DNA from 4 places in the Phyllobacterium sp. 22229 genome. Region 2 is predicted to be linked to each of the others. Evidence: predicted binding sites of a transcription regulator. Region 2 holds the regulator's gene; each other region holds the start of a gene.
What was found. The regulator PhoB, encoded in region 2, activates phosphate uptake and scavenging genes when phosphate is short. The targets are predictions, from matches to a motif close to TGTCATNNANCTGTCAT.

Region 1 (5,488 bases), on a different contig from region 2:
GCGCAAGGCGCCGATCTGACGCCACCTCGTCCCGACATGCATGATCGTCACCAATGCGATCGCGGCGATGACGATGGCCTGCGTGCCCAGGGCGATGGCCAGAAGCAGGCTGCGGGCGTCGCCCAACGTCGCGTAGAGCCGCGTCAGCACCTCTGCCGGGAAAACGCCGAGCGTTGCGCCCGTGCGGTATTCCTGCCGCAGGCGGTAGGCGTCGGCAACCGTCTTCGGCTTGACGAGAATGGCCGGAACGCCCGGCGACTGCGCGTCGAAATGCTCGTCCAGCGGCGCATCCGCATCGACATGGCCGTGCTCATGCTCATGGCCATGATCTTTTTCCCCGGCATCGTGCGACCCGGCTTCCTCGTTTTCATGGTCATGATGCTCTTCACCATGCATGCCGTGAAGCTGCCATACGGCCCGGATCGGCACCAGGATGGCGCGATCCCAGGCGGTTCCGGTCGGCGTCATGCGGCCGGTCACCGTGTAGGCAATGGCCGTATGGGTTTCACCGCCCGTTTCCGCCGTGCCGTGCATCGGCTTGATTTGCGCGCCCGGCGACAGCGCCACGTCAGAGCCAACCACCGCCTCGCCAAGGCGCGAAAAATGCGCCCCTTGCGACAGGTTCGGAGACAGCGCCGAAATCAGGCTTGTCGTGGTGCCGACGATCGGAAAGCCGTCTGCCGAGTCGCCAAAGCCGACGGGCGCCGCCAATTCGACGCGCGGATCGTTAGCGAGGCGGCCAAGAACGGCGCCATCCATCAGCGGCAGCGGTGCCGGCTGCAGGAAAACGGCGGAAAGCGCCAACTGGGTTTCGCTGCCTGCGGCTCCGACCAGCAGGTCAAACTTCTCGGCCGCACGCGCACTGCCGAGCCGGACAGCCCGCTCCTGCAGCGTCACGGTCACGCTTAACGCCACCGACAACGCAATGAGCACCACTACGGCGAGCGCCCCGCTCCAGAAACGCCGCAGGTCGGCAAAAATGAATGTCATCATTGCGCGGCACTCTCTCCACTATCCTCGTCGACACGCCCGCTCGCCAGGCAGATGCGGCGGCCAAGACGCTCCGCCAGGAAGGCATCATGCGTGACCACCACCAGCGTCGTGCCCTGCTCTGCTGAAAGCCGCAGCAGCAGCTCGGCAACCTCGTTGCCCGCATGGCGGTCAAGACTGGCCGTCGGCTCATCCGCGACGATAACGCCGGGGCGCTGCAGCAGCGCGCGGGCGACGGCGACACGCTGCATTTCACCGCGCGACAATGTCTCGATCTTCTGACTGACCCGGTCGATCCCGGTGGCCGCAAGCAGCGTCAGAGCGCGCTCCCGTTCCCCGGCGGTCAGCCGGCGGGCGAGCCTGACTGGCAGCACCACGTTTTCGAAAGCGGAAAGACCGGGAAAAAGATGAAAATCCTGCATGACAAGGCCGATATTGCGCGCACGAAAAGCATCGCGCTGGCCGGAGGAAAGGCGGGTGATATCCGTGCCGTTCCAGGAAACCTTGCCGTGCGTGACGTTTTCCAGGCCGGTAATGGCATTCACGAATGTGCTTTTGCCCGAGCCAGAAGCCCCGGTGATCGCCAGCTGGCCGCCGGCCGGCAAATGAAATCGTTCGATGGCAAGGACCGGCGCCGCCAGGCCCGGAAAGTGCATTTGTAGATCGGAAACATCGAGCGTGAGCATGGCGTCAGACGGTCCTGAAGGCGGCGTTCCGGAGACGCAACTGGCTGATGAAGCCGGTTTCCGGATCAGTCCAGGAGCCGAATTCCAGGACGCCGCGCGCGACGATCGGCGCATTGAACTGGACGAAGGTCTGCTTGGCCGAGAGATAGACGACCATGATGTTGTCCGGCCAGTCGGCATCGGACGAACAGAACGGGCAGAGCGACATCGGGATTTCCGTCAGGACGAAAAATGCCGCTTCCGCCTTGAGCGGCGGCGCCATGAAGCCGCTGATGGCAACCTCCTGGCCGCTCAACTGCTTCACCTTGTCGGAAAATTCGAGACCGAGCGGACCAAAGCTTTTGTAGAGCTCGCCGAAGCCCAGCTTTTCAGCGGCGCTTGCGCGTGCGGCAATGCCCATGAAAGGCAAGACCGCAGCCGCCGTGAGCAGCGCCCGGCGGCCGATGGCAAAGGTCTTCTTTTCCGTCATCGCAATCTCCTTAAACAGCAAGACAGGCGGCCGAAAGCCGCCCGCCCTGTTCGTCAACCGGACAGATTTACATCTTTGACGCGCCGAGTGCGAAGGCGTCAGCCAGGACGCGATAGACGTCGCTCTGTTCCATGTAGCCGCGGAAGCCTTCCGCGCCCGGGCCAACGGCCTGCAGCACGACATCGTCCACCGCATGAACGCCGCTATCCTCATCGCGCGGAATGTTGCCCTGAACGAAGACGGCGCCGGGCACGTCCTTGTAAGATTCATTGGCAACATATTCCTTCTTCTCGTTCTGGATGGCCGGAACGAAAGGACCATCGAGCTTCGGACGGAAGGTCTCGTAATGGTCAGGACCGTTGTTGGCTGCGATGAACAGACGGCGGGAGACATCGACGCGGTCCGGATAGCCGTCGCCGTCCTTGTCTTCATAGTTCGGGAAGCCTGCTGCGGCATAGGTGCCGACCTTGTCGCGCATTTCCGTGCCCGGCTTGTCATCATCGACGGTGCCGATGATCGAGACGCCATGCGTGTGGTCGCCGGTGACGACGATCAGCGTATCCGGGTTCTTTGCCTGGAAGTCGCGTGCAGCCGCGATGGCCTTGTCGAATTCAATCGTGTCGACAAGAGCACGATCCCAATCGAGGGGATGGCTCATCTTGTCGATGGACGCAGCCTCCACCATCAGAAAAAAGCCATCCGGATTCTTCGACAGCCTGTCGAGCGCCACCTTGGTCATATCAACCAGGCCCGGCTGGTTGGGGAACTTGTCGACAGTGCCCTTCTTGAGGAATTCACGATCGAGCGTGACGTCGAGATTGCCGGTGTGGAAGAGACCAAGCAGCTTGTCCTGATTCGAGCCGGCCGCGGCGGCCAGTTCGTTCTTGTCGGTGGCGAGGGCGTAACCCGCCTCCTTGAAGAGCGCGATATAGTCCTTGTCGTCCTTGCGCTTCGAACCGGGCACGTCCTTGGCCAGGAAGTAGGCCGAGCCGCCGCCGAGCAGCACGTCCGGCTTGACGTTGTACATCATGCCGACGATGTCGGCCTTGTCGGCACGCTTGCGCGTATGGGAAACGAGGGCCGCAGGGGTCGCGTCCTGCACTTCGGATGTCGTCACGATGCCGAGCGACTTCTTGCCGGTGCGGCGCAGAGCCTCGCCGATCGTTTCAACCTTCGGGTCGTCCTGGCTGGCCGGTGTACGGTCAGCATAGACGCCGAGCGCATTGACCGCGGACTTGTGGCCAGTCATGTAGGCCGACATGGTGTTGGCGCTGTCGGTGGCGATGGCCGAGGTCGAGGACGTGCCGATGAAGGCGACGGGCGGAATGTCATCCATGGCAAGGCGGCCATTGGCTTTCCCCTCGGTCATGCCCTTGGACATGAGGCGGGCGCCGGTGCGGTGCGCGACGGAAAGGCCGTCGCCCAGCAGGAAGATGATGTTCTTGGCTTTTGGCGTGTCAGATGTCGTGTAGACATCCCAGCCGACGGACTTCTTCTCGTCGCCGGCCGATACCTCGACCTTGTACTGGCCGGGCTTTGCGAGCTTGATGTCACGCAGGATGAGCGCGGATCCGAGCACTTTGTCTTCGGCACCCTTCTCCTCGGCGACGAATTGGGCAGCCTTGCCGAAAACGGCGTCGTAGCTCTCGCCGTTGATCGTGACCTTCACGTCTTCCGGCTTCACAACCTTGCTGAATTCAACCTTGAAATCGAATGGCGAGCCGGCAAGGACCGTGGCCCGGTCCAGCGGATAGATCGTTGTCGCATGGGCCGCCCCGGACAAAAGTGCCGCCGACGCCGCCGCAAGGAAAAGTTTACGCATTTCATACCCCCAAACTTGGTTAGCTTCCCCCTCCCTTTATAAATCCCCGATGACAGCCAGATGAAATCGCGCCAGTTTTTGCAGCTATCGGCCTTGAGGACACGATCGTCACCGTACGCGCTCGCCATGGCGCGTCCTTTTGCCGGGCCGGATAGTTACCTGAAACGAGCGCGCGGCCCCTATTCCCGTGTCATTGACATGGCTTGAAATAGGTGCCCGGCTGATACCTATTCTTCCATCCATGCGCCTGCTAGAAAGGCACAAATGGCCCAAGCCTCGCTTCAAAACATCGAGCGAGCGTGCCGCAAGGGGCTTGCGCCTGGCCGGGAAGCGGTACACAGCCGATTGTCAGCTGGCAACAGTGACGTATTCGAACAGGGGATCGACGCACATCATGCATGCAGGCCGGTTGCCAGCCCTTCTGACCGGGCTCACTCTGCTAGGCGGAATCACCGCCTCTCATGCCATCAGTTCGGATCCCGGCGTTTTGGTTGTCGAACGGGTGCGCGGCACACCGCTTGCGTCCTATCGCGAAGCCGATCTTGCGCAAATATTCGCCTACCTTGACATCACGACCCAGACGCCTTGGACCAACGGTGAAAAGCGGACATACAGGGGCTTTTCGCTGCTGGAAATCCTTAAGAAGAACGGCCTTGCCGATGCCAAGGTGGTTATCGGCATTGCCCCCAATGATTTCGCTGCCAGAATCGACATGCGGGAAATACAGAAGTACCGCCCGATCGTTGCGTCACAGATCGCGTGCAACGCAACCGAAGCGCAATCGGGGGCCTGTACCCAAGGCAAGATGCGATCGCTTGAAACCGAGGATTTTGGACCGTTCTTCATTGTATGGCCATACGAGGAGCTGCCGCAATCGTTCGATCCAAGCGATCATTCCAGATGGGTCTGGTTCTTGTCCGAATTGCAGCCCGATCAATGAACAGCAGCGTTTCGATCGTCTTGCAGATGCGTGCGGAAAGGCTTCATTCAAACTGCTGGCAGATTATCTGATGCACCTTTTTCGGACTTACGGAGCCTACGTACTTGGATTGATTTTTGGCATTTGCGTGCTGTTCGGTCTTGTTTCCTTCATTGAAACCAACAGCGCGCGCAACAAGTCCAATGGGGTTATTGCCGAAGTCAACGAAATCCAATGGCGCTCCAGTCAGGCGCGTGAAAAAATGGTGAGCATCATGGGGTGGGCGAGACTGGCCGCTCTCACCAATGCTCCGGATTACCGCGCGAAAATCCTCACCGACAGCACATATCTTATCATCAACACCAAAACGCTTGTCGGCCTGACCTATACCAGCAAAATAATGCCTCAAGCGGATATAGATCAGATGAGAGCTCTCCTCGATTTCGCCAACAAGAGCATCAAACCCCAGCTCCAGCTTGCAAATCCGGACTACCAGATGATCGTATCGGGGCTGGAGGAACTGTGGCCGCACATTGTCCTGACAACCACGGGAAACCTGGGAAACACGCAAAAAAGGACCGCTGATCTCGAACAGAAAGCGC
Region 2 (5,488 bases):
TGCTGCAGTTGCTCCGGCAAAGGTCGTTCGGCGCGACATCGGTCTGAAGCGCCGCTATGCGGCCGAGCGTCGGTTCAAGATTTACGGCATCACCGCGATTGCCATCGGCCTGTTCTTCCTGGTTGCGCTGCTCTATTCGGTGATATCCAACGGCTACACGGCATTCTGGCAGACGGAAGTGAGCCTTTCGGTCAAGCTTGACGAGAAGGTGATCGACCCCACGAACAAGCGCGCGACCGATCCGACCGTTCTGCTCACCGCGAACTATCCGATCCTGGTGCGCAATGCCCTTGCCGAAAAGCTGGGCGTCAGCCTTGACGACAAGCCGGCGATCCGCGAACTGAGCAAGCTTGTCTCCGACGGCTCGCGCAGCCAGCTGCGTGAACTGGTTGCGGGAAACCCGGCATTGATCGGCACGACGCAGACCCTCTGGGTGCTGACCGGCGGCGACATCGACTCGGCCTTCAAGGGTCAGATCGACCTGAGTGTCGATCAGGCCAACCGCAAGGTGTCGGACCGTCAGGTTGCCTGGATGAACACGCTGGCCAAGGAAGGCGCCATGGCACAGCGCTTCAACAGCGGCCTGTTCACCTTCGGCGCATCGAGCCGTCCGGAAACGTCGGGTCTTGGTGTCGCGCTCATCGGCTCGCTCTACATGATGCTGATTGTCCTCTGCCTTTCCCTGCCCATCGGCGTGGCCGCATCGATCTATCTGGAAGAATACGCCAAGAAGAGCCGCCTGACCGATATCATCGAGGTCAACATCAACAATCTGGCCGCGGTGCCGTCCATCGTCTTCGGTCTGCTCGGGCTGGCCGTGTTCATCAATTTCTTCGGCCTGCCGCGCTCCGCATCGCTGGTCGGCGGCCTGGTCCTCACGCTGATGACGCTGCCGACGATCATCATCGCCACCCGCGCGGCCCTGCGCGCCGTGCCGCCGTCGATCCGGTCCGCAGCGCTGGGCATCGGCGCCTCGAAGACGCAGATGGTGTTTCACCATGTGCTGCCGCTGGCCGCGCCCGGCATCTTGACCGGCACGATTATCGGCCTTGCCCATGCGCTGGGCGAGACCGCACCGCTGCTGCTGATCGGCATGGTCGCTTTCGTCGCCAATTATCCGGTCACGCCGCTTGATCCGTCCACGGCGCTGCCGGTGCAGATCTACATGTGGGCGAATGAAGCGGAGCGGGCCTTTGTCGAGCGCACGTCAGGCGCTATCATCGTGCTGCTTCTGTTTCTTGCAGTCATGAACATCGGAGCCATCATTCTGCGTCGCCGCTTCGAGCGGCGCTGGTAGGTAAAACGGGAGCGAATTATGAATCTCATGACAGAACGATCTCTCGAAAAAGCGGTAAACGACAAAATGAGTGCACAGGTCAATACGATCAAAATGCAGGGCAAGGATGTCACCGTTCACTATGGTGAAAAGCAGGCCCTGTTCGGTGTCAGCCTCGACGTGCCGGAAAAGATGGTGACGGCGCTGATCGGCCCGTCCGGTTGCGGCAAGTCCACCTTCCTGCGCTCGCTCAACCGCATGAACGATACGATCGAAGGCTGCAAGATCGGCGGCAAGATCACGCTCGACGACGAGGATATCTACAATCCGAAGATCGACGTGGTCGAGCTGCGCGCCCGCGTCGGCATGGTTTTCCAGAAGCCCAATCCGTTCCCGAAATCCATCTTCGAGAACGTCGCCTATGGCCCGCGCATCCATGGCCTCGCCAAGAACCGGCATGAGCTGGAGGAAATCGTCGAGAAGAGCCTGCGCCGCGCCAGCCTGTTCGATGAGGTCAAGGACCGCCTGCACGAAGCCGGCACCGGCCTTTCCGGCGGCCAGCAGCAGCGCCTGTGCATTGCCCGCGCCATTGCCGTCAGTCCGGAAGTCATCCTGATGGACGAACCCTGCTCGGCGCTCGATCCGATCGCCACGGCAAAGGTCGAGGAACTGATCGACGAACTGCGCCAGAACTACACCATCGTCATCGTTACCCATTCGATGCAGCAGGCGGCCCGCGTTTCGCAGCGCACCGCCATGTTCCATCTCGGAAACCTCGTCGAGGTGGGCGATACGGAAATGATGTTCACCAATCCGACGGAAAAGCGCACGCAGGACTACATCACCGGACGCTTCGGCTAATCACGGGAAACAGGGATAAGAATATGACCGAGTCGCAGCATACCGTCCGTTCCTATGACGACGAACTGAAGTTCCTGACGCACAAGATCGCCGAAATGGGCGGCCATGCCGAACGCATGGTCGAACAGGCCGTCACCGCCATGGTGAATTCCGACAACGCGCTGGCCCAGCGCGTCATTTCGGACGATCTCATCCTCGATGCCGGACAACGCGAGATCGATGAGAAGGCCATCACCATCATCGGCAAGCGCCAGCCCATGGCGATCGATCTGCGTGAAATCATCGGCGCCATCCGCATTTCCTCCGACCTCGAACGGGTCGGCGACCTCGGCAAAAACATTGCCAAGCGCGTTGTCGCCGTCACCGATACGCGCCAGACGCTGTCGGTCTATCGCGGCCTGCAGACCATCGCGGAACTCGCCCTGACGCAGCTCAAGGACGTGCTCGATGCCTATGCCACGCGCTCCGTGCAGCAGGTCAACATCGTGCGCGAGCGCGATGACGAAATCGATGCGCTTTATACCTCGCTGTTCCGCGAACTCCTGACCTACATGATGGAAGATCCGCGCAACATTTCCGCCTGCACGCACCTTCTCTTCTGCGCCAAGAACATCGAGCGCATCGGAGACCATGCGACGAACATTGCTGAAACGGTCTACTACATCGTGACGGGTGCCCAGCTTCCGGCCGAACGGCCCAAGGAAGACCAGACCCACAGCATCATCGTCGATGAAGCCAGACAGCCTTAAACAGAATCAGGATCCCAGCAATGGCGATAGCTCCCAAAATCACTGTTGTCGAAGACGAGGAAGCGCTCAGCGTCCTTCTCCGGTACAATCTTGAAGCCGAAGGCTATGTCGTCGAGACAATCGCACGCGGTGACGAGGCCGAAATTGCGCTGCGTGAAAAAGTACCGGATCTGCTCATTCTCGACTGGATGCTGCCGGGCCTTTCCGGCATCGAACTCTGCCGCCGCCTGCGGGCGCGGCGCGAGACCGAAATCCTGCCGATCATCATGCTGACGGCGCGCGGCGAAGAGAGCGAGCGGGTGCGCGGCCTTGCCACCGGTGCCGATGACTACATGGTCAAGCCGTTCTCCACCCCGGAACTGCTTGCCCGCATCAAGGCCATGCTGCGCCGGGTCAATCCAAGCCTGCTGTCGCATGTGCTCAGCTTCGGCGACCTGAAGCTCGACCGCGAGCAGCACCGCGTGTTCCGCAAGGAGCGCGAGTTGAAGCTCGGGCCGACCGAGTTCCGCCTGCTGGAATTCCTGATGCAGTCCCCCGGCCGGGTGTTCTCGCGCGGCCAGCTCCTCGACAATGTCTGGGGCGCCGACATCTATGTGGACGACCGCACCGTCGACGTGCATGTGGGGCGGCTGCGCAAGGCCATCAATATCGGCCGCTCGATCGATCCGATCCGCACCGTGCGTGGTGCCGGCTATTCGTTCGGGTAATCAGTGCCGGCGCGAGAGTTCGCGCGTCGCCCCCTCGATGCCCGCCAGGGTCATGGGATACATGCGATGCGCGAAAATCTTGCGGATCATCGCCGTCGAGGCGGTGTAGTCCCAGTACTGTTCCTTTGACGGATTAAGCCAGGCGGCGTTCTTCCAGTGGTCGAGCACCCGGCCAAGCCAGACTGCGCCTGCCTCCGCGTTCCAGTGTTCGACCGATCCACCGGCGTGGGAAACCTCGTAGGGCGCCATGGCGGCATCGCCGACGAAGATGACCTTGTAGTCCGCTCCGTATTTATGGATGAGGTCGAGTGTCGGTATTGTCTCCGCATGGCGGCGGCGGTTGTCCTTCCACACCCCCTCATAAAGGCAATTGTGGAAGTAGAAATACTCCATGTGCTTGAACTCGGAGCGCACGGCAGAGAACAGTTCCTCGGCGATCCGGATGTGCTCGTCCATGGAGCCGCCGACATCGAAGAACATCAGCAGCTTGACGTGATTGCGCCGTTCGGGCCGGGTCTGCACATCGAGATAGCCGTGTTCGGCGGTTGACCTGATGGTGCCCGACAGGTCAAGCTCGTCATCGGCGCCTTCGCGCACCCAGCGGCGCAGCCGTTTGAGCGCAACCTTGATGTTGCGGGTGCCCAGCTCGACACTGTCGTCAAAATTCCTGAACTCGCGCTTGTCCCACACCTTGACCGCACGGCGGTTGCGGCTCTCGTCCTGGCCGATGCGCACGCCTTCCGGATTATAGCCATAGGCGCCGAAGGGCGAGGTTCCGGCGGTGCCGATCCATTTCGATCCGCCCTGATGCCGGCCCTTCTGCTCCTTAAGCCGCTGGCGCAGGGTTTCCATCAGTTTTTCAAAACCGCCCAGCGCTTCGATCAGTTTCTTTTCCTCGTCGGTCAGGTGTTTTTCGGCCAGCCGCCGCAACCATTCCTCGGGCAGATTGGCAACGTCGATACCATTGTCGCCGCCCGGCAGTTCCAGCCCCTTGAACACATGGCCGAAGACCCGGTCGAAGCGGTCCATGTGGCGCTCGTCCTTCACCAGGGTTGAGCGGGCGAGATAATAGAACCCCTCGACATCATAGGTTACCAGCCCTGCGTCCAACCCTTCAAGCAGCGTCAGATATTCCCGCAGCGATACGGGGATTTTTGCCGCCTTGAGTTCGAGGAAGAAGGGAAGGAACATGGCTAGACCCGCTTGTTGTATTCGATGAACGGCGTCAGTTCGCCGATCCGGCTTTTGCGCCGGGGCTGATGGTGAGCACCACTCATCCCTGCCTCCTCGCCATGAAGGCCAGCCGCTCGAACAGATGCACGTCCTGCTCGTTCTTCAGCAGGGCGCCATGCAGTTTCGGCAAGGCATTCTTCGGGTCGGCGCGCAAGTCTTCCGGCGCGATATCGTCGGCAACCAGCAGGCGGATCCAGTCCAGCGCTTCGGAGGTCGACGGCTTCTTCTTCAGGCCAGGCACATCGCGGATCTCATAGAACTGGGTAAGCGCGGCGCGCACGAGGTTCTGCTTGATGCCGGGATAATGCACCGCGACGATTTTCGTCAGCGTGTCGACATCGGGAAAGCGGATATAGTGGAAGAAACAGCGGCGCAGAAACGCATCGGGCAGCTCCTTCTCATTGTTGGAGGTGATGATGACGATCGGCCGGTGCACGGCGCGGATCGTCTCGCCGGTTTCGTAGACGTGAAATTCGTTGCGGTCGAGCTCCTGCAGGAGATCGTTGGGGAATTCGATATCCGCCTTGTCGATCTCGTCGATCAGCAGCACGACTTTGCGGTCCGTCGTGAAGGCATGCCACAGCTTGCCGGGCTTGATGTAGTTGGCGATGTCGTTGAATTTCGCATCGCCGAGCTGCGAATCGCGCAGCCGGCTGACGGCA
Region 3 (5,488 bases), on a different contig from region 2:
GCTTTGCATCCTGGCGGTGGTGTTCGCCTATGACCGGCGTATCGCCATCACGTTCATTGGTGCGGTCGCCTTCTCGTTCCTTGTGCTGCGCGCTGTCTCCAGCCTCGTGCAGTGGCTGGCGCGCCGCGCGCCGCGGGTGCGCTCCACGGCGCTTCGCCTTGCCATCGGCAATATTCACCGGCCCGGCGCGTTGACGCCGTCGGTCGTCCTGTCCCTCGGATTGGGACTGACACTCCTGGTGACGCTGGCGCTGATTGATGGCAGCTTGCGCCAGCAGCTCGCCGGCAACTTGCCGGAACGGGCGCCGAACTTTTTCTTTGTCGATATCCAGAGCACGCAGGTCGATCAATTCACCAGCCTTCTGCAGAAGGCCGCGCCGCAGGGCAAGATTGTCAGCGCGCCAATGCTGCGCGGCCGCATCGTCGCCTTCAACGGCACGGATGTCGGCAAGCTGACCATACCGCCGGAAGGAGCATGGGTCTTGCGCGGGGATCGCGGCATTACCTACGCGAAGAAGATACCGGAAAACTCGGTGCTGACGGCAGGTAACTGGTGGCCGGAGGGTTACACCGGCGAGCCGCTGGTGTCCTTCTCGGCTGAAGAAGCGCGTAACCTTGGCCTCAAGCTTGGTGATACGGTCACCGTCAATGCACTCGGCCGCAATATCACAACGCGCATTGCCAACTTCCGGCAAGTGGAGTGGGAATCGCTTGCGATCAATTTCGTCATGGTGTTCTCGCCCAATGCTTTTGCCGGTGCCCCGCATGCCTGGCTTGCCACGCTCACCGATCCCTCCGCGACAACGCAGGAAGAAGCCACGGTCATGCGTGAGGTGACGCGTGCCTTTCCCGCTGTTACCTCCGTGCGGGTGAAAGACGCCATCAGCATTGCCAATGAACTGGTCGGGCAGCTGGCCGTTGCGATCCGCGCCGCGGCGTCGGTGGCTTTGATCGCCTCCATCCTTGTGCTCGGCGGCGCACTTGCGGCCGGCAATCGCGCCCGCGTGCACGACGCGGTGGTCCTGAAAACCCTTGGCGCCACGCGGCGCACCCTGATCAAGGCCTTCAGCTACGAATATGTCATCCTGGGGCTGGCGACAGCGACTTTCGCGCTCCTGGCGGGCGGATTGGCGGCCTGGTACGTGATTGTGCGGGTGATGAAGCTGCCTGCATCGTTCCAGCCGGAAGTGGCCGTTTCCACGCTGGTCCTTGCGCTTGTTCTGACAGTCGGATTTGGCCTTGCGGGAACCTGGAGAATCCTTGGCCAAAAGGCAGCTCCGATCCTGCGAAACCTCTGAAATCGTTAAAAAAGCGTAATATGCGGGCATTTTGCCCGCATTTGGCCGCCAAACACACGATCTTGAGTAAAACAGGTCTTGTTATCGCCCTGTTGAATCCCCATAATTCACGCAAGGCATGCTGGGGTCCCGCCAGCGGCGCCTGGGAATAACCCCCGACACCCGACGGGACGAAGCAATGAGGAAAACCATGGCTGACTATCGCAACATCCAGGCCCGTACATCGGCCGGAGTGCGTGTGGACGCGGGGATCGATCAAGGTCTACGCAGCTACATGCTGAAGGTCTACAATCTGATGGGGATCGGTCTCGCAGTGACCGGTCTTGCCGCGCTTGCAATCGTTTATCTCGCAACCACTCAAGACCCCGCCCTTTCCGTAGTGACGCTGCCAAATGGCAAAATGCTGACGAGCTTCGGCGTGGTCTTTTACACGTCGCCGTTGAAGTGGATTGTCATGCTCGCCCCACTCGCTGCAGTGTTCTTTTTGAGCTTCCGCATCGAGAAGATGAGCGTTTCAGCTGCTCAGACAACTTTCTGGGTCTATGCGGCGCTTGTAGGTCTTTCGCTGTCGTCGATCTTCCTTGTCTATACGTCGGGAAGCATCGTGCAGACGTTCTTCATCACCGCCGCATCTTTCGGTGCGCTGTCGCTCTACGGCTACACGACCAAGCGCGATCTCTCCGGAATGGGTTCGTTCCTGTTCATGGGTCTGATCGGCATTCTTCTTGCCGGCTTGGTCAACATCTTTCTGCAGTCCAGTGCTTTGCAGTTTGCAATCTCTGCGATCGGCGTTCTGGTCTTTGCAGGCCTGACGGCCTATGACACCCAGAGCATCAAGGAAATGTACTACGAAGGCGACAGCTCGGACACCTATGGCCGCAAGGCGATCATGGGCGCGCTGCGTCTCTATCTCGACTTCATCAACATGTTCATGTTCCTGTTGCAGTTCCTCGGCAACCGCAACTGATCCTGGACAATAAGAACGCATGGAAAAGGGCAGCGGTAACGCTGCCCTTTTTTGTGGCGGCATTGCAATCATCCGGTATTTTTGCGATCGATGGCGGCCATGACAAGCATCCATATCCGCCCGGCGCAGCCCGCTGATCTGCCCGCCATTACCGCAATCTATCGCGATGCTGTTCTGCATGGGACGGCGACCTACGAGATCGAACCGCCCGATCTGGCGGAGATGACCAAGCGGTTCCATGCGATCACCAGCGACGGCTTCCCCTATAGCGTTGCAGAAATGGACGGCATCGTGAGCGGCTATGCCTATGCCAGTTATTTCCGCACCCGCCCGGCCTATTGGTGGAGCGTCGAGGATTCGATTTACATTGCGCCGCAAGCCAAGGGCAAAGGCATGGGTAAGGCCCTGCTTCAACGCTTGATCAGCGATTGCACAGCGCTCGGATTTCGCCAGTTCATCGCTGTCATCGGTGATGGTCACGATGCGTCGGCGTCGGTCCGCCTGCATGCGCGTTGTGGCTTCAGGCATTGCGGAACCATCGAGGGATCGGGTTTCAAGCACGGCCGCTGGCTGGATACGGTTCTCATGCAGCTTGATATGAATGGCGGGACCGCTACCCTGCCGGGGCCAGCACCTCTGAAAGGATAAGCGTCTTAGCTCCGCACGACCCGCAGGGATTTATCGAAGATCTTGAGCACTCTGTCGAGTTCGGTGCCGCGCTTGAGGATAAGGCCGCTTGCGGCAATCACGCTATAGGCGCCTTGCTTGCGGGCCAGCCGCGGATTTTTCTCGATCCGGAACATCGGTACTTCACTGGTCCGGCGAAACACCGAAAACACCGCCCGGTCATTCAGATGGTCAATGGCATAATCGCGCCATTCGCCCGATGAAACCATGAAGCCGTATATTCTGAGGATTTGATCAAGTTCCCGCCGGTTGAATGTAACGGGGAGATCACGTGCGCTGGAGAGTGAAATGAGTTTCGCCTGCTGTTGCGATTCGTCGCCACCTGCATTGCTGTCCATCAATCAATCCGCCTTTAGATTTGCCGTATGACAACTGGATGACAGAAGGGTGACCTGTTCCGCCCGTATTTACAAGCCTGTAAGTGTCAGGGCACGCGCAATTGAACGCAAAAATCTCGCTGCTTCTGTGCTTTTCACAAAGGAATACGCGCTGTTTCCATTGGTGATGCCGGGCCACAGTTTCGCCATGTTGCACTCGCATTGCCGCCGGATTTCAGACCCACCTTCAGCCCGTTGTCTGAGACGGTTCGGCCTTGAGCGGCCCGATACCCCAAGCCCCCCGCCCAAACGGGTTGTTCTGGTCGAACCATTCAGTCTCCGGCAACAATAAGCCCCAAGACTTCAGGCTGGTTTACCAGCCTTTTTTCTTGTCTGCAGAAATGCTCTTTAAAATCAGGGCTTTGTCATGATCGAGGCGCCAATGATCGGCCCCGGTTTGCCTTCACCCAGCATTTCCTGCAACAGGACGGCGCAGCCGGATGCCTTCTTGCTGGCGATCTCGGTCAGCGGAATTTCGATCTTCTGTGATTTGCCGTCCCACATGCCGACGGTTTCCATTGCACGGACGCTGTTGGCATAGCTGACATTGCGTCCGCCGTTTTCGCCATCGGGTATGGAAACAATGGTTTCCTTGTTGAAATAGGCGAGAAGAACACGCACAGGATTTTTTGCGGCAGGCCCATCGCCAATATTGATGAGCAGACGATCCGGCGAGGTTTTTTCGATCGATACGGGAATTGTCAGGCCAGAATCAGCATTGCGCATCTCATCGATTCGCCGCCGGATTTTGCCGCCGTCCTGACCATTCACGTGCTCGCGGCCATTGAGGATTGCCTGGGGGGTGTAGACACCGGTCAGCCCGAGTGCTTTGCGGTAGGCGTTCTGCCGCGCGGTGTTTTCGGGCAGGGCAAGATTGTCGACCCAGCCGCGATAATCCCAGTAATCAACATGGAAGGCCAGCGCGACGACTTTTCCTTCCGAAACCAGCTGCTTGAGGACGGCATCCGCCGGCGGGCAGGAGCCACAGCCCTGCGAGGTATAGAGCTCGACCACGCCATCCGGTTTCGTGCCGATGCTCCCGGCATAGACCGGCCAAGCGACCACCGCCGCTGCCAGAAGCGGGCAGGCGATCAGAATGGCTTTGAACAGAGTGCGCAGGGTCAAGGGTACGAGCTTTCTTCCCGAATTTTTCTTTGATCTTGTGTGAGAGTGATTGCCAGACAATTGATAGGGATGCGTTTTATCAAGAGGAAGTCACTTTGAGGTGAATTCGATCACGTTTACAGGCAAAACCATATAATTATTGGCAAAATCGCGAAAAAAAGACCGCCGGTTGCCCGGCGGCCCATGATTTCAGAGATTTTCGCTGCTTCAGGCGGCGAGATCGCGCAGCACGTATTGCAGGATGCCGCCGTTCTTGAGGTATTCCAGCTCATCGATTGTATCGATACGGCAGATCAATGGCACCTGCTTGACCGTGCCATCGGCGAACGTCACCGTGGCATGGGTTTTCTGACGCGGCTGGATCGTGGCTAGGCCTTCGATGGAAACCGTCTCGTCGCCCTTCAAACCAAGCGACTGCCAGCTTGTACCCTCTTCCAGCACGAAGGGGACGATACCCATTCCGACGAGATTCGAACGATGGATACGCTCGAAGGATTGGGAAATCACAGCGCGAACACCGAGAAGGTTCGTGCCCTTGGCTGCCCAGTCACGCGATGAACCATTGCCGTATTCGATACCGGCAAAGATCACCAGCGGGACGTTCTCGCTGCGGTATTGCATGGCGGCATCATAGATCGGCATTTCCTCTTTCGAGGGGTAATGGATCGTGTAACCGCCTTCGCGGCCATTTTCGCCAAGCATGTGGTTGCGGATGCGGATATTGGCGAAGGTACCGCGCATCATCACTTCATGGTTGCCGCGACGCGTGCCGTACTGGTTGAAGTCCAGGGGTGCCACGCCGTGGTCGGTGAGGTACTTGCCCGCAGGCGAGGCTGCCTTGATTGAACCGGCCGGAGAAATATGGTCGGTGGTGATCTTGTCGCCGAAGAGACCGAGGATACGCGCACCCTTGATATCGTTGACGGTGCCGGGTGTCTTGCCCATGCCGACAAAGTAAGGCGGGTTCTGCACATAGGTCGAGTTGTCATCCCATGCATAGGTCTGGCCAGCCGGTACCTTGACGTCCTGCCAGTT
Region 4 (5,488 bases), on a different contig from region 2:
ATGTCCACGGTGCAGCCAGCAACAGCGACACGACCAGAATGCCGAAGAAATTGAACGGCAGAAAATAGAACGCCGCAACGATCACCGCCAGAATGGTGGCCATGGTCAGGATATGTGCACGGTCGCTGGACTGGTCAGCCAGAATGGACACCAGCGGTGCGGCGATGACGCGCACGAACAGCGGCATGGACAGGACGATCGATATTTCCGTCGGCGACAGCGAACGGAATTCCAGCCACAGCGGAAAGTAAGGCAGATGCAGGCCGCTTGAGATGAAAATCGCAAAATAAGCCAGAGCCAGCCGAAACTCGAACCGAGACGGCTTATCGTGAAAACTGTCCGCAGTGGCGGCTGTCATGGAGGGACTTTCGGAGGATCGAGGAGCGGCGCACGAATATCAACTAACCATATTCCGAAATATCACGATTTGCCGCAACTGCCTAGAAACACTGGAAGTTTTCCAACTCAATTATCATAAACGCAGAAAATATAGATTAGCCGGCAGACGCAATCCGCGCCGCCTTCGCTTCGTGGCCGAGCTGCGGCTTGGCACCGGCAATCGCCGTGAGAATGTCCTCGAATATATCGGCGCAGGCTTCCCAGCTGAATCCCTGCAGGGTGGTGTCGGGATCGACGCTCCCCATGGCCAGGGCGCCCAGCGCCGCCTCGTGCAGATCGGCCGACAGAACGCCCGCGCCCGTCGCGCCGATGACATCCTTCGGCCCCGCCACCGGATAGGCGGCGACCGGCAGCCCGCAGGCAATCGCTTCCAGCAGCACCAGGCCGAACGTGTCGGTGCGGCTGGGGAAAACAAAGACATCGGCGCCCGCATAGTGGCGGGCAAGCTCCTCGCCCTCCTTCTTGCCGGCGAACACCGCGTCAGGGAATTTGCGCTTCAGCTCATCCATATCCGGCCCGTCGCCGACGACAAGTTTGGTACCCGGCAGATCGAGCGCCAGAAAGGCTTCAAGGTTTTTTTCCGGCGCAACACGGCCGACGCACAGGAAAACGGGATGCGCAAGGCCAAGATCGACATCCGCCTGCGGCCGGAACAGGTCGCGGTCGACACCGCGCGTCCACACGCGCAGCGTGTCGAAGCCGCGCTCGGTCAGTTCCTCATAGATGGACTGCGTCGGGACAAGGCAGGTTTCGGCGGCATTGTGGAACCGGCGCAGAAAGCCATAGGTCCAGGCCAGCGGAATGGGCAGGCGCTCGCGCAGATATTCGGGAAAGCGCGTATGAAAGCTGGTGGTGAAGCGCCACTTGTTCTTCAGGCAGGCGCGGCGCGCCATGATGCCGAGCGGGCCTTCCGTGGCGATATGCACGAAGGCAGGCTGCAATGCCTCGATCCGGGCTTTCACCGCCGCAGGATAGGTCAGTGCCAGCCGGATTTCCGGATAGGTGGGGCATGGAGCCGAGGGATAGTCCGCGGGCGAGATGATCGTCACCTCGACACCCCGCGCCTCCATCTGCTCGCGCAATTGGGTCAGGGTGCGCACCACGCCATTGACCTGCGGATGCCAGGCATCGGAGACAATGACCAGCCTGTTCATCGGATCGATCCCTGCAGGAGAAGCCATTCAGGCCGCATTCGCCGCCTTGGGACGCTTGTCCTCGAGTTTGACGACAGGCGCAAAGCCGGCCTTTTCCCCGATCAGATGCGTCCAGGAGATGAGTTCCATCTTGCCGTCGTGATGTTCGGCAATGGCGGTGCAGCTTTCAACCCAGTCGCCGGTGTTGATATATTCGATGCCATCGATTTGTTCGATGGTGGCGTGGTGGATGTGGCCGCAGATGACGCCATCGGCGCCGATGCGCCGGGCCTCGTCGGAAACGACGGTCTGGAAGGAACCGATGAAGTTGACGGCCTTCTTCACCCGGAATTTCGCCCAGGCAGAGAACGACCAGTAGCGCAGCCCAAGCATGCGCCGCACCTTGTTCATGATGGTGTTGATGGCCAGCGCCGCGTCATAGGCCCAGTCGCCGAGATAGGCGATGTGGCGGGCATTGCGCACGACGACGTCGAACTGGTCGCCATGGATCACGAGAAATTTACGGCCGTCAGCGGTTTCGTGCATCGTGCGGTCCATGACCTCAATGCCGCCGAAATGCGTGCCCTGGAAATCGCGCAGGAATTCGTCGTGGTTGCCGGCGATGTAGAGGATGCGGGCGCCCTTGCGGCTCTTGCGCAGCAGCTTCTGCACGATGTCGTTGTGCTCCTGCGGCCAGTGCCAGCTGCGGCGCAGACGCCAGCCATCGACGATATCGCCGACCAGATAGATCGTATCCGCATCGTGATATTTCAGGAAGTCCAGGAGGAAGGTCGCCTTGGCGCCTTTGGAACCAAGATGCACATCGGACAAAAAGAGCGTGCGAAACTTACGTGTCTCTGGCTCAACCATGAGGCTGATCTCCGTTCAGCGCCGGTACGCATCGGTACCTCTGGCCTGACAGAAACCTGATTCATGTCACAGTCTTATGACGCCGCTAAAAAGTCTATGGTTTCCTGCGATAAACACTTGTAACAAAATGGACTTCATTTATGGCTCTTCATGTCATTTATGCATGCTAAAAAGATTGAATCGCAAATCCCAAGTTGCGACCAGCCAATTTCCGGAGGATCTTATCCATGGCCAAGGACAATTCGCCCAACCAGTCCGACCTCGAAGAAAGCGCCCTGTTTTACCACCGCTTTCCGCAGCCGGGGAAACTGGAGATCCAGGCGACGAAGCCGCTTGGAAATCAGCGCGATCTTGCCCTTGCCTATTCTCCCGGTGTCGCCGCTCCCTGCCTGGCCATTCATGAAAACCCCGCCACGGCAGCCGATTATACCAGCCGCGCCAATCTCGTCGCCGTCATCTCCAACGGCACCGCCGTCCTTGGCCTTGGCAATATCGGGCCCCTCGCCTCCAAGCCGGTGATGGAAGGCAAGGCGGTTCTGTTCAAGAAATTCGCCGACATCGACGTCTTCGACATCGAGATCGACGCGCAGGAGATCAACAAGATCGTCGATGTCGTTGCCGCGCTCGAACCGACCTTTGGCGGCATCAACCTTGAGGACATCAAGGCGCCGGAATGTTTTGACGTGGAGGAGATCCTGCGCGCCAAGATGAACATTCCGGTGTTCCACGACGACCAGCACGGCACGGCGATCATCGTCGCCGCGGCCATCCTCAACGGCATGGAGCTGGCCGGCAAGGATCTGTCGAAGGTCAAGATCGTCGCGTCCGGCGCCGGTGCGGCGGCGCTCGCCTGCCTCAACCTGCTGGTCAAGCTCGGCGCCGACCGCAAGAACATCTGGGTCTGCGATCTCGACGGCGTCGTCTATGACGGCCGCAACACCCTGATGGACCGCTGGAAGTCGGTTTACGCCCAAAAGACAGATGCGCGCGTGCTGGCCGATGTCATCGGCGGTGCCGATGTGTTCCTCGGCCTGTCCGCCGCAGGTGTTCTGAAGCCGGACCTTTTGAAGCAGATGGCGCCGAACCCGCTGATCATGGCGCTGGCCAATCCCAATCCGGAAATCATGCCGGAGGAAGCACGCGCCGCACGCCCCGACGCCATGATCTGCACCGGACGCTCCGATTTCCCCAACCAGGTCAACAACGTCCTCTGCTTCCCCTATATCTTCCGCGGCGCTCTGGATTGCGGTGCGCGGGCGATCAATGAGGAAATGAAGATGGCGGCGGTCAAGGCCATCGCGGCGCTCGCCCGCGAGGAGCCATCGGACGTGGCGGCGCGCGCCTACTCCGGCGAAACACCGACCTTCGGCCCCAATTATCTCATTCCCTCGCCGTTCGATCCGCGCCTGATCCTGCGCATCGCGCCTGCGGTGGCCAAGGCCGCCATGGAAACCGGTGTGGCCGACCGCCCCATCGAGGATTTCGAGACCTATCTCGACAAGCTGAACCGCTTTGTCTTCCGCTCCGGCCTGATCATGAAGCCGATCTTCACCGCCGCACGGACTGCCGAGAAGAAACGGGTGATCTATTCCGATGGCGAAGACGAGCGCGTTCTGCGCGCAGCCCAGGTCGTGCTTGAGGAAGGCACGGCCATCCCGACGCTGATCGGCCGCCCGCAGGTCATCGAGACACGTCTCAAGCGCTATGGCCTGAAGATCAAGCTCGGCACCGATTTCGACATCATCAACCCGGAAGACGATCCGCGCTACCGCGACTATGTCGACCTCTTGGTGAACCTTACCGGCCGGCGCGGCACCACGCCGGAAGTGGCACGCACCATGGTCCGCGCCAGCGGCACGGTGATTGCAGCCCTGGCCATCATGCGCGGTGAAGCCGACGCGATGATCTGTGGTCTCGAAGGCCGTTTCGAGCGCCATCTGCGCAATGTCGACCAGATCATCGGCAAGCTTGAAGGCATCCGCAATTTCTCCGCGCTCAGCCTTTTGATTTCGCAGCGCGGCGTGCTGTTCCTGACCGATACCTATGTCAGCATCGATCCGACAGCCGAAGAGATCGCGGAAAAGACGGTTCTGGCCGCCAATGAAATCCGCCGCTTCGGCATCGAGCCCAAGGCAGCCCTGCTCTCGCATTCCAATTTCGGTTCGCGCGATTCCGAAAGTGCCGCCAAGATGCGCGCCGCTTCGGAAATCCTGCGCTCCAAGGCACCGGATCTGGAGCAGGATGGCGAAATGCATGGCGACTCCGCCCTGTCGGAAATCCTGCGCGAACGTGTCCTGCCGCATTCCCGCCTGAGCGGCGAAGCCAACCTCCTGGTCTTCCCCAATCTCGATGCGGCCAACATCACGCTCAACGTCGTCAAGACGGTCACCGATGCACTGCATGTCGGGCCCATTCTGCTCGGCGCCGCCAAGCCGGTGCATATTCTGACGCCGTCGGTGACATCGCGCGGTATCGTCAACATGACGGCTCTGGCCGTGGTCGAGGCTTCGCAGCGCGTGGAATAGCGCGCTGCCGTCTTATTGCTGCCGCACGTTCATGGATGGTTCAGGCGCAGTCAGCCAGTTTGGCTGCGCATGATCTTGCAGGACTAGACGCTATGAAACGGTTCATACACTTCGCGGCACTCGCAATGGGCACGCTGCTGTTGTCAACGCAGCTGGCGGCGGCCAAATCGGACGTTTGCAGCCGCATGGAACAGCGTCTGCGCGAACTCGACAATGATTTCGTCACCGACGAGTATGAGCTGAACCTGCGCCGCGACCGGGTGGAAGCTGCCATGGACGCCAACAATTGCTCGGCATCCTACGAACCCGACCGCGAAGTCCTGCCGCGTGAAGTCCTGCCGCGCGATGCGGAGCCCCGGCGCCGTCCCTATGAGGTCCTCGGAGGTCAGCGGCCGGTTGAAGACGAACCGCTGGAGAGCACCGCGCCGGTCTATGGCGGGCAATACCAGACGCTCTGCGTGCGCACCTGCGACGGCTATTACTTCCCCATTTCCTATGCAACCGGCGCGGAAAATTTCGGCCGCGACGAGGCACAGTGCCAGGCGCAATGCCCGGGCGCCA

Region 1: a site for PhoB is predicted at 4,017-4,033, ahead of ACTJJ7_RS02670 (alkaline phosphatase). Genes of this name have one in related genera too.
Region 3: a site for PhoB is predicted at 3,317-3,333, ahead of ACTJJ7_RS08795 (DUF2794 domain-containing protein). Genes of this name have one in related genera too.
Region 4: a site for PhoB is predicted at 2,468-2,484, ahead of ACTJJ7_RS18290 (UDP-2,3-diacylglucosamine diphosphatase). Genes of this name have one in related genera too.

The regions. Positions count from the first base shown of each region.
Region 1 covers NZ_JBQEPA010000002.1:69,162-74,649, reverse strand. Annotated here, with positions in the region: gene ACTJJ7_RS02685 (FtsX-like permease family protein) at 1-993, opposite strand, end outside; gene ACTJJ7_RS02680 (ABC transporter ATP-binding protein) at 990-1,676, opposite strand; gene ACTJJ7_RS02675 (hypothetical protein) at 1,681-2,145, opposite strand; gene ACTJJ7_RS02670 (alkaline phosphatase) at 2,213-3,967, opposite strand; gene ACTJJ7_RS02665 (hypothetical protein) at 4,362-4,907, shown strand; gene ACTJJ7_RS02660 (ATP-binding protein) at 4,978-5,488, shown strand, end outside.
Region 2 covers NZ_JBQEPA010000005.1:238,489-243,976, forward strand. Annotated here, with positions in the region: gene pstA (phosphate ABC transporter permease PstA) at 1-1,297, shown strand, start outside; gene pstB (phosphate ABC transporter ATP-binding protein PstB) at 1,364-2,137, shown strand; gene phoU (phosphate signaling complex protein PhoU) at 2,161-2,886, shown strand; gene phoB (phosphate regulon transcriptional regulator PhoB) at 2,907-3,593, shown strand; gene ACTJJ7_RS08410 (vWA domain-containing protein) at 3,594-4,784, opposite strand; gene ACTJJ7_RS08415 (AAA family ATPase) at 4,867-5,488, opposite strand, start outside.
Region 3 covers NZ_JBQEPA010000006.1:23,987-29,474, reverse strand. Annotated here, with positions in the region: gene ACTJJ7_RS08810 (ABC transporter permease) at 1-1,297, shown strand, start outside; gene ACTJJ7_RS08805 (Bax inhibitor-1/YccA family protein) at 1,488-2,264, shown strand; gene ACTJJ7_RS08800 (GNAT family N-acetyltransferase) at 2,364-2,912, shown strand; gene ACTJJ7_RS08795 (DUF2794 domain-containing protein) at 2,918-3,289, opposite strand; gene ACTJJ7_RS08790 (DUF1223 domain-containing protein) at 3,683-4,453, opposite strand; gene acnA (aconitate hydratase AcnA) at 4,661-5,488, opposite strand, start outside.
Region 4 covers NZ_JBQEPA010000015.1:23,268-28,755, forward strand. Annotated here, with positions in the region: gene ACTJJ7_RS18280 (MFS transporter) at 1-358, opposite strand, end outside; gene ACTJJ7_RS18285 (glycosyltransferase family 4 protein) at 495-1,580, opposite strand; gene ACTJJ7_RS18290 (UDP-2,3-diacylglucosamine diphosphatase) at 1,581-2,402, opposite strand; gene ACTJJ7_RS18295 (NADP-dependent malic enzyme) at 2,630-4,927, shown strand; gene ACTJJ7_RS18300 (DUF2865 domain-containing protein) at 5,020-5,488, shown strand, end outside.